One region of the Streptomyces sp. NPDC127068 genome, then DNA from elsewhere that is predicted to be linked to it. Evidence: riboswitches for the same ligand, from Rfam matches in the RefSeq annotation. Region 1 holds a riboswitch; each other region holds the start of a gene.
What was found. Region 1 has a riboswitch for thiamine pyrophosphate ahead of thiC (phosphomethylpyrimidine synthase ThiC). Riboswitches for the same ligand answer to the same signal wherever they lie in the genome.

Region 1 (4,062 bases):
TGAACCCCGAACAGCTGCGCAGCAGGGCCGTCGAAGCCCGGGCCCTGATCACTGCTGCGGCCACCACCGAGTACGACGCCTACGTGAAGGTCCGTGCGGAAGCACGTGCCACCGCCCCGCGCACCACGACCGACGGCACGCCCGAGCCCACGGGCGCCGGTGTCCTCGCCGTCCTCACGGTGCTCGCACCGGTGCTCGCAGGGGCCTCGGCAGTGATCTTCCTGCTCGTCGGCTACGCCCTACGGGCGCTCAGCCCCGGGCTGGCGATCGGCCGGACCCTGCTCGCCACCGGCTGGGTCTTCGGCGCGATCACCGCCGCCGCGATCCTCGTCGCCGCGGCCGGACTGCTGTTCGCCGCACTGCGGAACAACGCGACGGCGCTGCGGGACGCCCCGCGGCGCGAGATCGACGAACGGGTCGAACTGGCCCGCGAGGTGTGGCGCGACGCCCTGGTGGAGCACGGCATCGTGCCCTTCCTCCGCACCGCCCTGGCGAACGCCCCAAAACCCGACGCCGGGGCTGCCGGGACCGGCGGAACGTACGGCCCGGCGGCCCCGGCGGGTGCCGGCACCTCCGGTCGGATGCCGCACCTCGGCTACCACCGGCCGGGGTTCAGCAGCCCCGACCGGGGCTCGACGGGGCCGCGCCCCAGCTATTCGAGCCCGGACTTCAGCAGCCCGGACTTCGGCGGGCCCGAACACCCACCGGAGTAGCCCGCCGCACTCGGGCACGCGTCCGGCGGCGGGCCCGCGCGGACCTCCCGCGCGGACCCGCCGCAGCTCGGGCCGGTCGCGCCCGCTACGCCAGCGGGAGGTAGACCCGGTTGCCCGAGGCCGCGAACTCCTTGGACTTCTGGAGCATGCCCTCGGCGACCTCCTCCGCGGAGGCGTCCGCAGCGGCGTCGCCGCCGAACCGCTCGTTGATGCTCTGGCTGATCTTCATCGAGCAGAACTTCGGCCCGCACATGGAACAGAAGTGCGCCGTCTTCGCGGGTTCCGCGGGCAGGGTCTCGTCATGGAAGGACCGTGCCGTGTCGGGGTCGAGGGCCAGGTTGAACTGGTCCTCCCAGCGGAACTCGAAACGGGCGTCGGAGAGCGCGTCGTCCCACTCCTGGGCCCCGGGATGCCCCTTCGCCAGGTCCGCGGCATGGGCGGCGATCTTGTACGTGATGACCCCGGTCTTCACGTCGTCACGGTTGGGCAGGCCCAGGTGCTCCTTGGGCGTGACGTAGCAGAGCATCGCGGTGCCCCACCAGGCGATCATGGCGGCGCCGATCCCGGACGTGATGTGGTCGTAGGCGGGCGCGATGTCGGTGGTCAGGGGACCCAGGGTGTAGAACGGGGCCTCCTCGCAGATCTCCTGCTGGAGGTCGATGTTCTCCTTGATCTTGTGCATCGGCACGTGTCCGGGGCCCTCGATCATGGTCTGGACGTCGAAGCCCTTGGCGATCCGGTTCAGTTCACCGAGGGTGCGCAACTCCGCGAACTGCGCCTCGTCGTTGGCGTCCGCGATGGAACCGGGGCGCAGCCCGTCGCCCAGGGAGTACGTGACGTCGTAGGCGGCGAGGATCTCGCACAGTTCCTCGAAGTTCTCGTACAGGAAGGACTCCTTGTGGTGCGCCAGGCACCACGCGGCCATGATCGATCCGCCGCGCGACACGATGCCGGTCTTGCGGCGCGCCGTGAGCGGTACGTACGGCAGCCGGACGCCCGCGTGGACGGTCATGTAGTCCACGCCCTGCTGGGCCTGCTCGATGACCGTGTCCTTGTAGATCTCCCAGGTCAGTTCCTCCGCCCGGCCGTCCACCTTCTCCAACGCCTGGTAGAGCGGCACCGTTCCGATCGGCACGGGGGAGTTGCGCAGCACCCACTCCCGGGTGGTGTGGATGTTGCGGCCGGTGGACAGGTCCATGACGGTGTCGGCGCCCCAACGGGTGGCCCAGGTCATCTTGTCCACCTCCTCCTCGATGGACGAGGTGACGGCGGAGTTGCCGATGTTGGCGTTGACCTTCACCAGGAACCGCTTGCCGATGATCATCGGCTCGATCTCCGGGTGGTTCACGTTCGCGGGCAGCACCGCCCGGCCGGCGGCGATCTCGGCCCGTACGACCTCGGGTTCGACGTTCTCGCGGAGCGCCACGAACTCCATCTCGGGCGTGACCTCACCGCGGCGCGCGTAGGCGAGTTGGGTGACGTGCTTTCCGTCGCGGCCCCGTCGGGGCTGGCGGGGGCGCCCCGGGAACACCGCGTCCAGGTTGCGCAGACCCCCGCGCGGCGAGGTGTGCTTGAGCCCGTCGTCCTCGGGGCGGGCCGGACGTCCCGCGTACTCCTCGGTGTCGCCGCGCGCGATGATCCAGTTCTCCCGTAGCGGCGCCAACCCGCGGCGGACGTCGGTGTCCGCGTGCGGATCGGTGTACGGGCCGGAGGTGTCGTACAGGGTGATCGACCGGCCGTTGGTGAGGTGGACCTGACGGACCGGCACGCGCAGGTCGGGGCGGGGGCCCTCGACGTACGCCTTGTGCCAACCGACGGTCGGCCCGGGGTCCGCAGTGTCCGTGGGGGCCGCAGTGTCCGTGGGATCGGTGGGGTCGGGCGCGGTCACGGCAGGCGTGCGTGCGTCCTTGATGGTCATGAGACCTACTCCCTACGCCGGCATTACCCGGTAACAGGTTCAGCGGTCGACGCAGCGGTTCTCCGCCGGAGCACCCGTCCGCGTGAAGCGTCGAGCAGGTCCGGGTACGGAGGTCAGCGCCCTCTCAGCCCGGTGCTCCGAGCTCCCGCGTGTGCAAAGGTGCCCCCACGCTAGCGTCATGTCTGGCGTGCTGAACAGTGGGCCCCGCCCGTTCTTGCGATGATCGGGCGGTGACCACCACGCCGCAGCCTCCCGTCCCGCCCGCCGGACAGCCCTGGTCGCCGTCCCCCGCGACGGCCCCGGAGTCGACCGCCCACGGCCACGGCCACGGTCCGGACGGCCACGGCGGCCAGGGAGGAGGCGGGGGAGGCCACGGGGGCCACGGGGGCCACGGGCATTCTCACTCCCACGGTCCGGCGGCGCCCGTCTCGGCCCGCTTGCGCCGCATCATCGCCGCGGTGCTGATCCCCTTCGCCACGGCCGTCGTCGTGGGGCTGGTCGTCCTGTGGCCGGGCGGCGCCCCCACCCACGAGCGCACGGGCGTCGGCTTCGACCGGCAGACCGAGCAGGCGACGGTCACCCGGGTCGACCGGGTCGACTGCAAGTCCGTCAACGCGGGCGCCGTCCCGCCGACCGGAGACACCTCGACCCCTGAGGGCAGTCAGGCGCAGCAGCGGTCGACCGGCGACTGCGGCAAGGCCACCGTCAAGGTCACCACGGGTCCGCACGCGGGTCGGACGTTCACCGAGATCGTGCAGCCCGATGCCTCGCGGAAGCTGGAACAGGGCCAGAAGGTGATCGTCGCCTACGCCCCCGACGCGCCGCGGGACCTCCAGTACTCGGTCGCGGACACCAACCGTCGGCTTCCGATGGTGCTGTTGGCCGGACTGTTCGCGCTCGCCGTGGTGCTCGTCGGCCGGCTGCGCGGGCTGATGGCCCTGGTGGCCCTCGCGGTGAGCTTCCTGATCCTGACGTTCTTCATCCTGCCCGCGATCCTCCAGGGCTCGAATCCGCTGGTCGTCGCGGTGGTCGGGGCGAGCGCGATCATGCTGATCGCCTTGTACATGTGCCACGGGCTGTCCGCCCGCACCTCGGTGGCCGTGCTCGGCACGCTGGTGTCCCTGCTGCTGATCGGGGTGTTGGGTTCCCTGTTCATCGGCTGGGCCTCGCTCACCGGGGACACCGACGACAACACCGGTCTGATCCACGGGCTGTACCCGGGGATCGACATGAGCGGTCTGCTGCTGGCCGGGGTGATCATCGGTTCGCTCGGCGTGCTGGACGACGTGACCGTCACCCAGACCTCGGCGGTCTGGGAGTTGCACCAGGCCGATCCGACGATGAGTCGCCGCGCGCTGTACCGCGCGGGCATCCGCATCGGGCGGGACCACATCGCCTCGGTGGTCAACACCCTGGTCCTGGCCTATGCGG
Region 2 (4,062 bases), on a different contig from region 1:
CGGCGCCTTCGTGGTGGCCCGCGTACTGGACGAAGCGCCCGAACTGCTCGGACCAGAAGTACGGCACCGGGTCGTACACGGCGGGCACCTCGCCGACGATGCCGGCGGCGACCGTGCGCGGGCCCTGGAGCGCGTTGTCCCAGTGGTGCACCAGCAGGCGTTCGCCGTACCGGGCGGAGGGGAAGGAGGCGCAGTCGCCGACCGCGTAGACGTCGGGCACCGAGGTCCGCAGGTGGTCGTCGGCAAGTACTTCCCGGTGCGCGCCGAGTGCGATCCCGGAGCCGGCGAGCCAGTCGGTGGCGGGGCGGGCGCCGATGCCCACCACCACCGCGCCGGCGGGCAGCACGCCGCCGTCGTCCAGGACCACTTCGCCCGGCTGGACGCGGACCACGCGCGCCCGGGTGCGCAGGGTGGCCCCGGCCTCCGCGTACCAGTCGGCCATGGGGGCGGCGACCTCGGCGGGCAGGGCGCCGGCGAGCGGCCGGTCGGCGGCCTCCACCACGGTCACCGCGCAGCCCGCCTCACGGGCGGCCGTCGCGAACTCGGCGCCGATCCAGCCGGCGCCGACCACCACGACGTCGTGCTGGTCGGCGAGCACCGGGCGCAGCCGCTCGGCGTCGTCCAGGGTGCGCAGCAGGTGCACTCCGGGGACGCCGTCCGCGCCCGGCAACCGGATCGGTTCGGCGCCGGTCGCGATGACCAGCGTGTCGTACGGGACGGGTCCGGCCTCGGTGTCGAGTGCGTGGTCGTCGGGGCGGACGCCGGTGACCTCCAGGCCGAGCCGCAGGTCGATGCCGAGCGCCCCGAAGTCCACGTCGAAGGCGGAGTCCTCGGCCTTGCCCAGGAGCACGGCCTTGGACAACGGCGGCCGGTCGTAGGGCTGGTGGGGTTCGGCTCCGATCAGGACGACCGGTCCGGCGAAGCCCTGTTCGCGCAGGGCGACCGCGGTCTGCACCCCGGCCATGCCCGCGCCCGCGATGACGACGCCCGGTGGCCGCTCCGCCGTACTGCCCGGTTCGGCCGTCGCGGCCGTCCTGCCCGCCGCGCCCGTCTCCGTGGCCCCGGTCGTCCCGGTCGTCCCAGTCGTTTCGGTCGCCCCGGGTGCCTCGTACGTTTCGGCTGTCTCGGCTGTCTCGTCTGGCATGTCGCCCTCGTCCGCCTCGTTGGGTCGTGGGGCCGTCGGCCGGCATCCGGCTGTCCCCGGTCGTCACCCTAGACACCCGGACGCCGGCTCAGTCGGCGGTCGGTCCCGGCTCGGGCGGTGTCTCCTCCACCACGCTCGTTCCCCGCCCCTCGTGGGACTCCCACTCCCAGGTCTCCCACAGCCGCACCCGCCCGTCCGGCAGGGCGACCACCCGGGACGCGCAGTGTCCGGATGCGGTCGTCCCGTCGCTGCGCAGTTGGACGTACCGGAAGTCCAGCCGGTCCCCGGTGCGGGTGCCGACGAGGTGGCCGCGGACCACCTCGCCGCCCGCGTAGTCGGCCCAGACCACGCCGTCGCGCTCGTGGTAGGCGAAGCGGGTGCGGGTGCCGACCTGGCCGGGCGCCTGGTCGGCCACGGGTACCAGGACCCGTCCGTCGAGCGAGGGCGCGGCCGGTGCGTCGGGGCGGTGCGGCTGGTCGGGCACGGGACACGACTCCCTTACTGGGGTGCGGGGCATCGGGTTAGGGTGGCCAACGTAACTCGCGGGAGCCCGGACGCACCGGGCTGAGAGGGAGGCTGACCGGCCTCCGACCGTACGAACCTGATCCGGGTCATGCCGGCGAAGGGAGGAGCGGAGCACCCATGTCTCGTTCAGCGGACGTCCTGGTGGTGGGCGGCGGGATCATCGGTCTGGTGACGGCCTGGCGGGCCGCCGGGCGCGGTCTGAGCACCGCGCTGGTGGACCCCGCGCCGGGCGGCGGCGCCGCGCAGGTGGCGGCCGGGATGCTCGCCGCGGTCACCGAACTGCACCCCGGCGAGGAGCAGCTCCTCGCCCTCAACACCGCCTCGGCCCGGGCCTATCCGGCGTTCGTCGCCGAACTGTCCGAAGTCACCGGGGCGGACCTCGGCTACCGGCGCTGCGGCACCCTCGCCGTCGCCCTCGACGCCGACGACCGGTCCCAGCTGCGGGAGTTGCACGCCGTGCAGACCGCGGCGGGACTGACGCCCCAGTGGCTCAACGGTCGGGAGTGCCGGCGGCTCGAACCGATGCTGGCGCCGGGCGTGCGCGGCGGGCTGCGGGTGGACGACGACCACCAGATCGACCCGCGGCGGCTGGCCGCGGCCCTGGTCACCGCCTGTGCGTCGGCCGGTGTGGTCTTCCACCGGCAGCGGGCCGAACACCTGGTCGTCCGCCGGGAGCGGGCCGCGGGCGCCCTGCTCGCCGACGGCACCGAGCTGGCGGCCGGGCAGGTCGTCCTCGCCGCGGGCAGCCGCAGCGGACGACTCGCGGGGGTCCCCGACGAGGTCGTGCCACCGGTACGGCCCGTCAAGGGGCAGATCCTGCGGCTGAGGGTGCCGCCCGGCTTCGGCCCGTTCCTGAGTCGGACCGTGCGGGCGGTGGTGCGCGGCGGGCAGGTGTACCTGGTGCCGCGCGAGGACGGTGAGCTGGTCCTCGGAGCCACCAGCGAGGAACTGGGCTGGGACACCACCGTCACCGCGGGCGGCGTGTACGAACTGCTGCGGGACGCCCACGAGCTGGTCCCCGGCATCACCGAACTGCCGCTCGTCGAGACCCGTGCGGGGCTACGGCCCGGCTCGCCCGACAACGCTCCCCTGCTCGGCCCCACCGCCTTGGACGGGCTGCTGCTGGCCACCGGCCACCACCGCAACGGCGTGCTGCTCACCCCCGTCACCGGGGACGTCCTGGCCCACGCCCTGGTGCACGGTGCACTGCCGGACGCCGCACGCCCCTTCACCCCCCTCCGGTTCGCCCGCCTCCCCCAGGAGCAGCCCGCATGAGCGCGTCACCCGCCCCCGGGTCCACGACCCTGAGCGTCACCCTCAACGGCGAGCACCGGGACGTCACCCCCGGGACGACCCTCGGCGACCTGGTCGCCTCGCTCACCACCGCGCCCGGCGGAGTGGCCGCCGCCCTCAACGAGACGGTCGTCCCGCGCACGGGCTGGCCGCGGGTCGTGCTCGCGGACGGCGACCGCGTCGAGGTCCTCACCGCGGTCCAGGGAGGCTGACGTGGCCGACGACCCCTTCGTCCTCGGCGGCCGGAGCTACGGCTCCCGGCTGATCATGGGCACCGGCGGCGCCCCCAGCCTCGACGTGCTGGAACGCTCGCTGGTGGCCTCCGGCACCGAGCTGACCACCGTCGCGATGCGACGGGTCGACCCGACGACCGCCGGCTCGGTGCTGTCCGTGCTGGACCGGCTCGGCATCCGGGTGCTGCCCAACACCGCGGGCTGCTTCACCGCCGGGGAGGCGGTGCTCACCGCGCGGCTGGCCCGGGAGGCGCTCGGCACCGACCTGGTCAAGCTGGAGGTCATCGCCGACGAGCGGACCCTGCTGCCCGATCCCGTCGAGTTGCTGGACGCCGCCGAGATCCTCGTCGACGACGGTTTCACCGTCCTGCCGTACACCAATGACGATCCCGTCCTGGCGCGCAAGCTGGAGGACGTGGGGTGCGCGGCGGTGATGCCGCTGGGCTCGCCCATCGGCTCCGGGCTGGGCATCCGCAATCCGCACAACTTCGAGTTGATCGTGGAGCGGGCGGGGGTCCCGGTCATCCTGGACGCGGGGGCCGGAACCGCCTCGGACGTGGCGCTGGCCATGGAGCTGGGCTGTGCGGGGGTGATGCTCGCCTCAGCGGTGACCCGGGCCCGGGTGCCGGTGCTGATGGCCGAGGCCGTGCGGCACGCCGTGGCGGCCGGGCGCCTCGCCCACCGCGCCGGGCGCATCCCGCGGCGCTTCTTCGCGCAGGCCAGTTCGCCCGCCGCGGGGCAGGCCCGGCTGGACCCGGAGCGCCCCGCGTTCTGACCCCGCAAGGGGGAACGGACCGCCCGGGGGCGCGCCCCCGGGTCGGCACGCCCCCACTGCGCCGGCTCTTAGACTGCCTCCGTGGACACTTC
Region 3 (4,062 bases), on a different contig from region 1:
CCCGGTAGTAGGTGAGGGTGAAGGCCCCGTCGGCGTCCTGGAAGGAGCGGGCCACCAGCACCCCGAGGGGCAGCACGATCAGCCCGGCGACGGTGGCCAGCACCCCGGCGAGCAGCGCCCACTGCCCCGCACCGCGCGGGCGGCGCGCGGTGATCGAGGGGTCGACCAGCCGTAGCCCGTGCTCCCGGCGGCGCACGCTCCAGGCGTGGACGGCGAGGATCAGACCGACGGCGACGAACTGCACCAGGGTGAGCACGGCCGCGCTGGAGAGGTCGAAGATCTGGGAGGTCTGCCGGTAGATCTCCACTTCCAGGGTGGAGAACGCGGGGCCGCCGAGGATCTGCACCACGCCGAAGGAGGTGAAGGTGAACAGGAACACCATCAGGGTGGCTCCCGCGACGGCGGGCCGCAGCGCGGGCAGGGTCACCGTCCGCCAGGCGGCGAACCGGGAGGCGCCGAGCACCCGGGCGGCCTCCTCCTGCCGGGGGTCGAGTTGGGCCCAGAGTCCGCCCACGGTGCGCACCACGACCGCGTAGTTGAAGAAGACGTGCGCCAGCAGGATCGCCCACACGGTGGTGTCGAGCCGTACGCCGGCCGCCCGGTCCAGCAGACCGCCGCGGCCGAGGAGGGCGAGGAACGCCGAGCCGGCGACGACGGTGGGCAGCACGAAGGGCACGGTGACCACGGCCCGCAGCACCTGCTTGCCGGGGAAGGCGAACCGGGCGAAGACGTAGGCGCCGGGCAGCGCGATCAGCAGGGTCAGCGCCGTCGAGGCGAGGGCCTGCCAGGTGGTGAACCACAGCACCTCGCGGATCTCCGGGCGGGCCAGCACCTCCCCGATCGCCCCGAGCTGCCAGACGCCCTCCGGCCGCAGCCCGCGCGCCACGATCGCGGTCACCGGGTAGGCGAAGAACACCGCGAAGAACACCACCGGCAGCGCCATCAGCGCGCAGCGCAGCAGGGCGCCCCGGCGATCCGACCGGGTGCGCGGGGCCGCGGGCCCGGGGGCGTCGGTGCGCCCGGGGCCCGTGCCGGCCGCCGCCCCCGACCCGAGCGGGTCACCGGGGCGGGGGGCGTCGGCCGCGCGGCCTACTTCACTACGAGCGAGGTCCACTGCTTGACCCACTGGTCACGGTGGTCGGCGATCCGCTCCGGGTCCATCGTCAGCGGCGAGGGCACCTCCACCGCGTACCGGGCGAAGTCCGCGGGGACCTTGACGTCCTTGTGCACGGGGTCCACGAACATGTTCAGCGGCAGGTCCGCCTGGAAGGTGCGCTCGCTCATGAAGTCCAGCAGGGCCTTGCCGCCCTCCGGGTTCTTCGCACCCGCGAGCAGCCCCGCGTACTCCGCCTGCTGGAAGCAGGTGCCGGTGGAGACGCCGGTCGGCGCCTCGGCGGGCTTGGGGTCGGAGTAGATCGCCTCGACGGGCGGGGAGGAGGCGTACGAGACGACGAGCGGACGGTCGCCGCCGGCCTTCTTGCCGCCGGCGGAACCGGAGAACTCCTCGTTGTACGCCTGGTCCCAGCCGTCCACGACCTTGACGCCGTTGTCCTTCAGCTTCTTCCAGTAGTCGGGCCACGCGGCGCCGCCCTGCTGGGCGACGGTGCCCATGAGGAAGCCGAGGCCGGGCGAGGAGGTGGCCGGGTTCTCCACCACGAGGAGGTTCTTGTACGCCGGCTTCACCAGGTCGTCGAAGGTCTCCGGCGGGGTCACGCCCTTGTCCGCGAAGTACTTCTTGTCGTAGTTGACGCATATCTCGCCGGTGTCGACGAGGGTGACCCGGTCCTGCTTGTCGAGCAACGGCCGCTTCGGGAGCCGGACGCTGTCCGCGCCCGCCGCCTCGTACGGCGTGAAGAGGTCGTTGTCGAGGCCGCGGGAGAGCAGGGTGTTGTCGATGCCGAAGAACACGTCGCCCTGCGGGTTGCCCTTGGTCAGGATGGCCTTGTTGACGGCGACGCCCGCGTCCCCGTCCTCCAGGACCTTGAGCGTGTAACCGGACTCCTTCTCGAACTCCTCCAGCACCTCTTCGGAGGCGGCGAAGGAGCTGTGGCTGACCAGGGTGACCGTCTTGGACGCGCTGCCGTGCCCGTCGTCGCTGCTCTCGGCGCAGCCGGAGAGGGTGACGAGGCCCAGCCCGGCCGCGAGGGCGACGGCGGTGGCCTTCTTGGTGGTGCTCACGTGGTTGTTCCTCCTGGAGCGGACCAGGAAGAGACGCGGCCCCGCCCGCGGCCCCCGGGGCGGGAGCGCGGGCAGGGCGCAACAGCTTGAGTGGTGACCGAACTTCCTACCCGGAATGACCCGGGCGAGGTTCAGAGGGTCTGCGGCCCGCCGGTGTGACCCGGCTGCCGCACTCTCAGCGCTGTGGCGCTCCCCTGTCGGAAAATGCAGTTGTCTGTCGTGAACGTGCTGCGAATGGCGCGAACCGCTCGCTGCGCACAGGGTGCTATGCGGGCGTTCGGGACAAGAGTACCGCTCTAGCGTTCGGATGCCGCCAGCTGTCCACAGGCCCCGTCGATCTCCTGGCCCCGGGTGTCCCGGACGGTCACCGCCACCCCGTGCGCGGCGATGGCCTCCACGAACGCCTTCTCGTCCTCGGGACGGGACGCGGTCCACTTCGAGCCGGGCGTCGGATTGAGCGGGATCAGGTTGACGTGCACCCGCTTGTTCTTGAGCAGTCGGCCGAGCAGGTCACCGCGCCACGCCTGGTCGTTGATGTCCCGGATCAGGGCGTACTCGATGGACAGCCGCCGACCGGACCGCTCGGTGTACTCCCAGCCGGCGTCGAGGACCTCCCGGACCTTCCAGCGCGTGTTGACCGGGACGAGGGTGTCGCGCAGCTCGTCGTCGGGCGCGTGCAGGGAGATCGCGAGCCGGCACTTGAAGCCCTCGTCGGTGAACCGGCGGATCGCGGGGACGAGCCCGACCGTCGACACCGTGATCCCGCGCTGGGACAGGCCGAGGCCGTCCGGCTCCGGGTCGGTGAGGCGACGGATCGCCCCCACGACGCGGTTGTAGTTGGCCAGCGGCTCGCCCATGCCCATGAACACGATGTTCGACAGGCGCGCCGGGCCGCCGGGGATCTCCCCGTCCCGCAGCGCGCGCATGCCGTCCACGATCTGGTGCACGATCTCGGCCGTCGACAGATTGCGGTCCAGCCCCGCCTGGCCGGTGGCGCAGAAGGGGCAGTTCATTCCGCAGCCGGCCTGGGAGCTGATGCACATGGTGACCCGGTCCGGGTACCGCATCAGCACCGACTCCACGAGGGTGCCGTCGAACAGGCGCCACAGCGTCTTGCGGGTGGTGTCGTCGTCGCAGCTGATGTGCCGCACCACGGACATCAGGTCCGGGAGGAGGGCCTCCTGCAACCTGTCGCGCGCGCCGGCCGGGATGTCCGTCCACTGTGCGGGGTCGTGGACGTACCGCGCGAAGTAGTGCTGCGAGAGCTGCTTGGCGCGGAACGGTTTCTCGCCGATGGCGGCGACGGCTTCCTTGCGCTCGGCGGGCGAGAGGTCGGCGAGGTGCCGCGGGGGCTTCTTGGCTCCGCGCGGGGCGACGAAAGTGAGTTCTCCGGGCTTGGGCATGGTGCCTCCAGTGTCGCAGACGCGAGCCGGTGGCCCGGGTGCGTCCCGGGCGGCTCCGGCCGCCCCCGTCGACTGCGGGCGACCCGGTGCCCGTCGCGTTCGCGCTGGTGGTCGCGGCCGGGGGCACCGTGCGACGGCCCGTGCCGACGGGAACGGGGGGCCGGGCACGGTGCCACGAGTCACAACGGCACCGCGCACCGGACGGGCCGTCGCCCGCTTCGTCTCGACCGGAGGGCACGAGCAGGCGCACGGACCACCGGATTCGGCCGCAAAAGCCCGAATTCCGGACCACCGGGGGCAACGGCCCCCGCAGGCCGGCCCCTCCGTCCGACGATGCGACTGTCGCGCTCCGACGGAACCCGACGGGAACCGAACGCGGACCCGCCGGAACCCGAAGGCCACAGGGAAGGAACAGGGGAGGACACGTGGGCTACCAGATCAAGTGCGGATCGACACGGACCACGACGGGCAAGCCGTGCAG

Region 2: linked by a shared signal. The riboswitch ahead of thiO (glycine oxidase ThiO) and the one ahead of thiC (phosphomethylpyrimidine synthase ThiC) in region 1 are both predicted to bind thiamine pyrophosphate.
Region 3: linked by a shared signal. The riboswitch ahead of ACFWIA_RS09375 (thiamine ABC transporter substrate binding subunit) and the one ahead of thiC (phosphomethylpyrimidine synthase ThiC) in region 1 are both predicted to bind thiamine pyrophosphate.

Annotation. Positions count from the first base shown of each region.
Region 1 is NZ_JBHXEN010000025.1:11,718-15,779, reverse strand. It holds gene ACFWIA_RS17525 (hypothetical protein) at 1-713, shown strand, start outside; gene thiC (phosphomethylpyrimidine synthase ThiC) at 799-2,631, opposite strand; TPP riboswitch at 2,624-2,790, opposite strand; gene ACFWIA_RS17515 (YibE/F family protein) at 2,862-4,062, shown strand, end outside.
Region 2 is NZ_JBHXEN010000032.1:37,894-41,955, reverse strand. It holds gene ACFWIA_RS20895 (NAD(P)/FAD-dependent oxidoreductase) at 1-964, opposite strand, end outside; gene ACFWIA_RS20890 (hypothetical protein) at 1,233-1,628, opposite strand; TPP riboswitch at 1,677-1,790, shown strand; gene thiO (glycine oxidase ThiO) at 1,787-2,944, shown strand; gene thiS (sulfur carrier protein ThiS) at 2,941-3,174, shown strand; gene ACFWIA_RS20875 (thiazole synthase) at 3,176-3,970, shown strand; gene pknB (Stk1 family PASTA domain-containing Ser/Thr kinase) at 4,052-4,062, shown strand, end outside.
Region 3 is NZ_JBHXEN010000011.1:68,345-72,406, reverse strand. It holds gene ACFWIA_RS09380 (ABC transporter permease) at 1-943, opposite strand, end outside; gene ACFWIA_RS09375 (thiamine ABC transporter substrate binding subunit) at 1,090-2,178, opposite strand; TPP riboswitch at 2,264-2,384, opposite strand; gene rlmN (23S rRNA (adenine(2503)-C(2))-methyltransferase RlmN) at 2,475-3,581, opposite strand.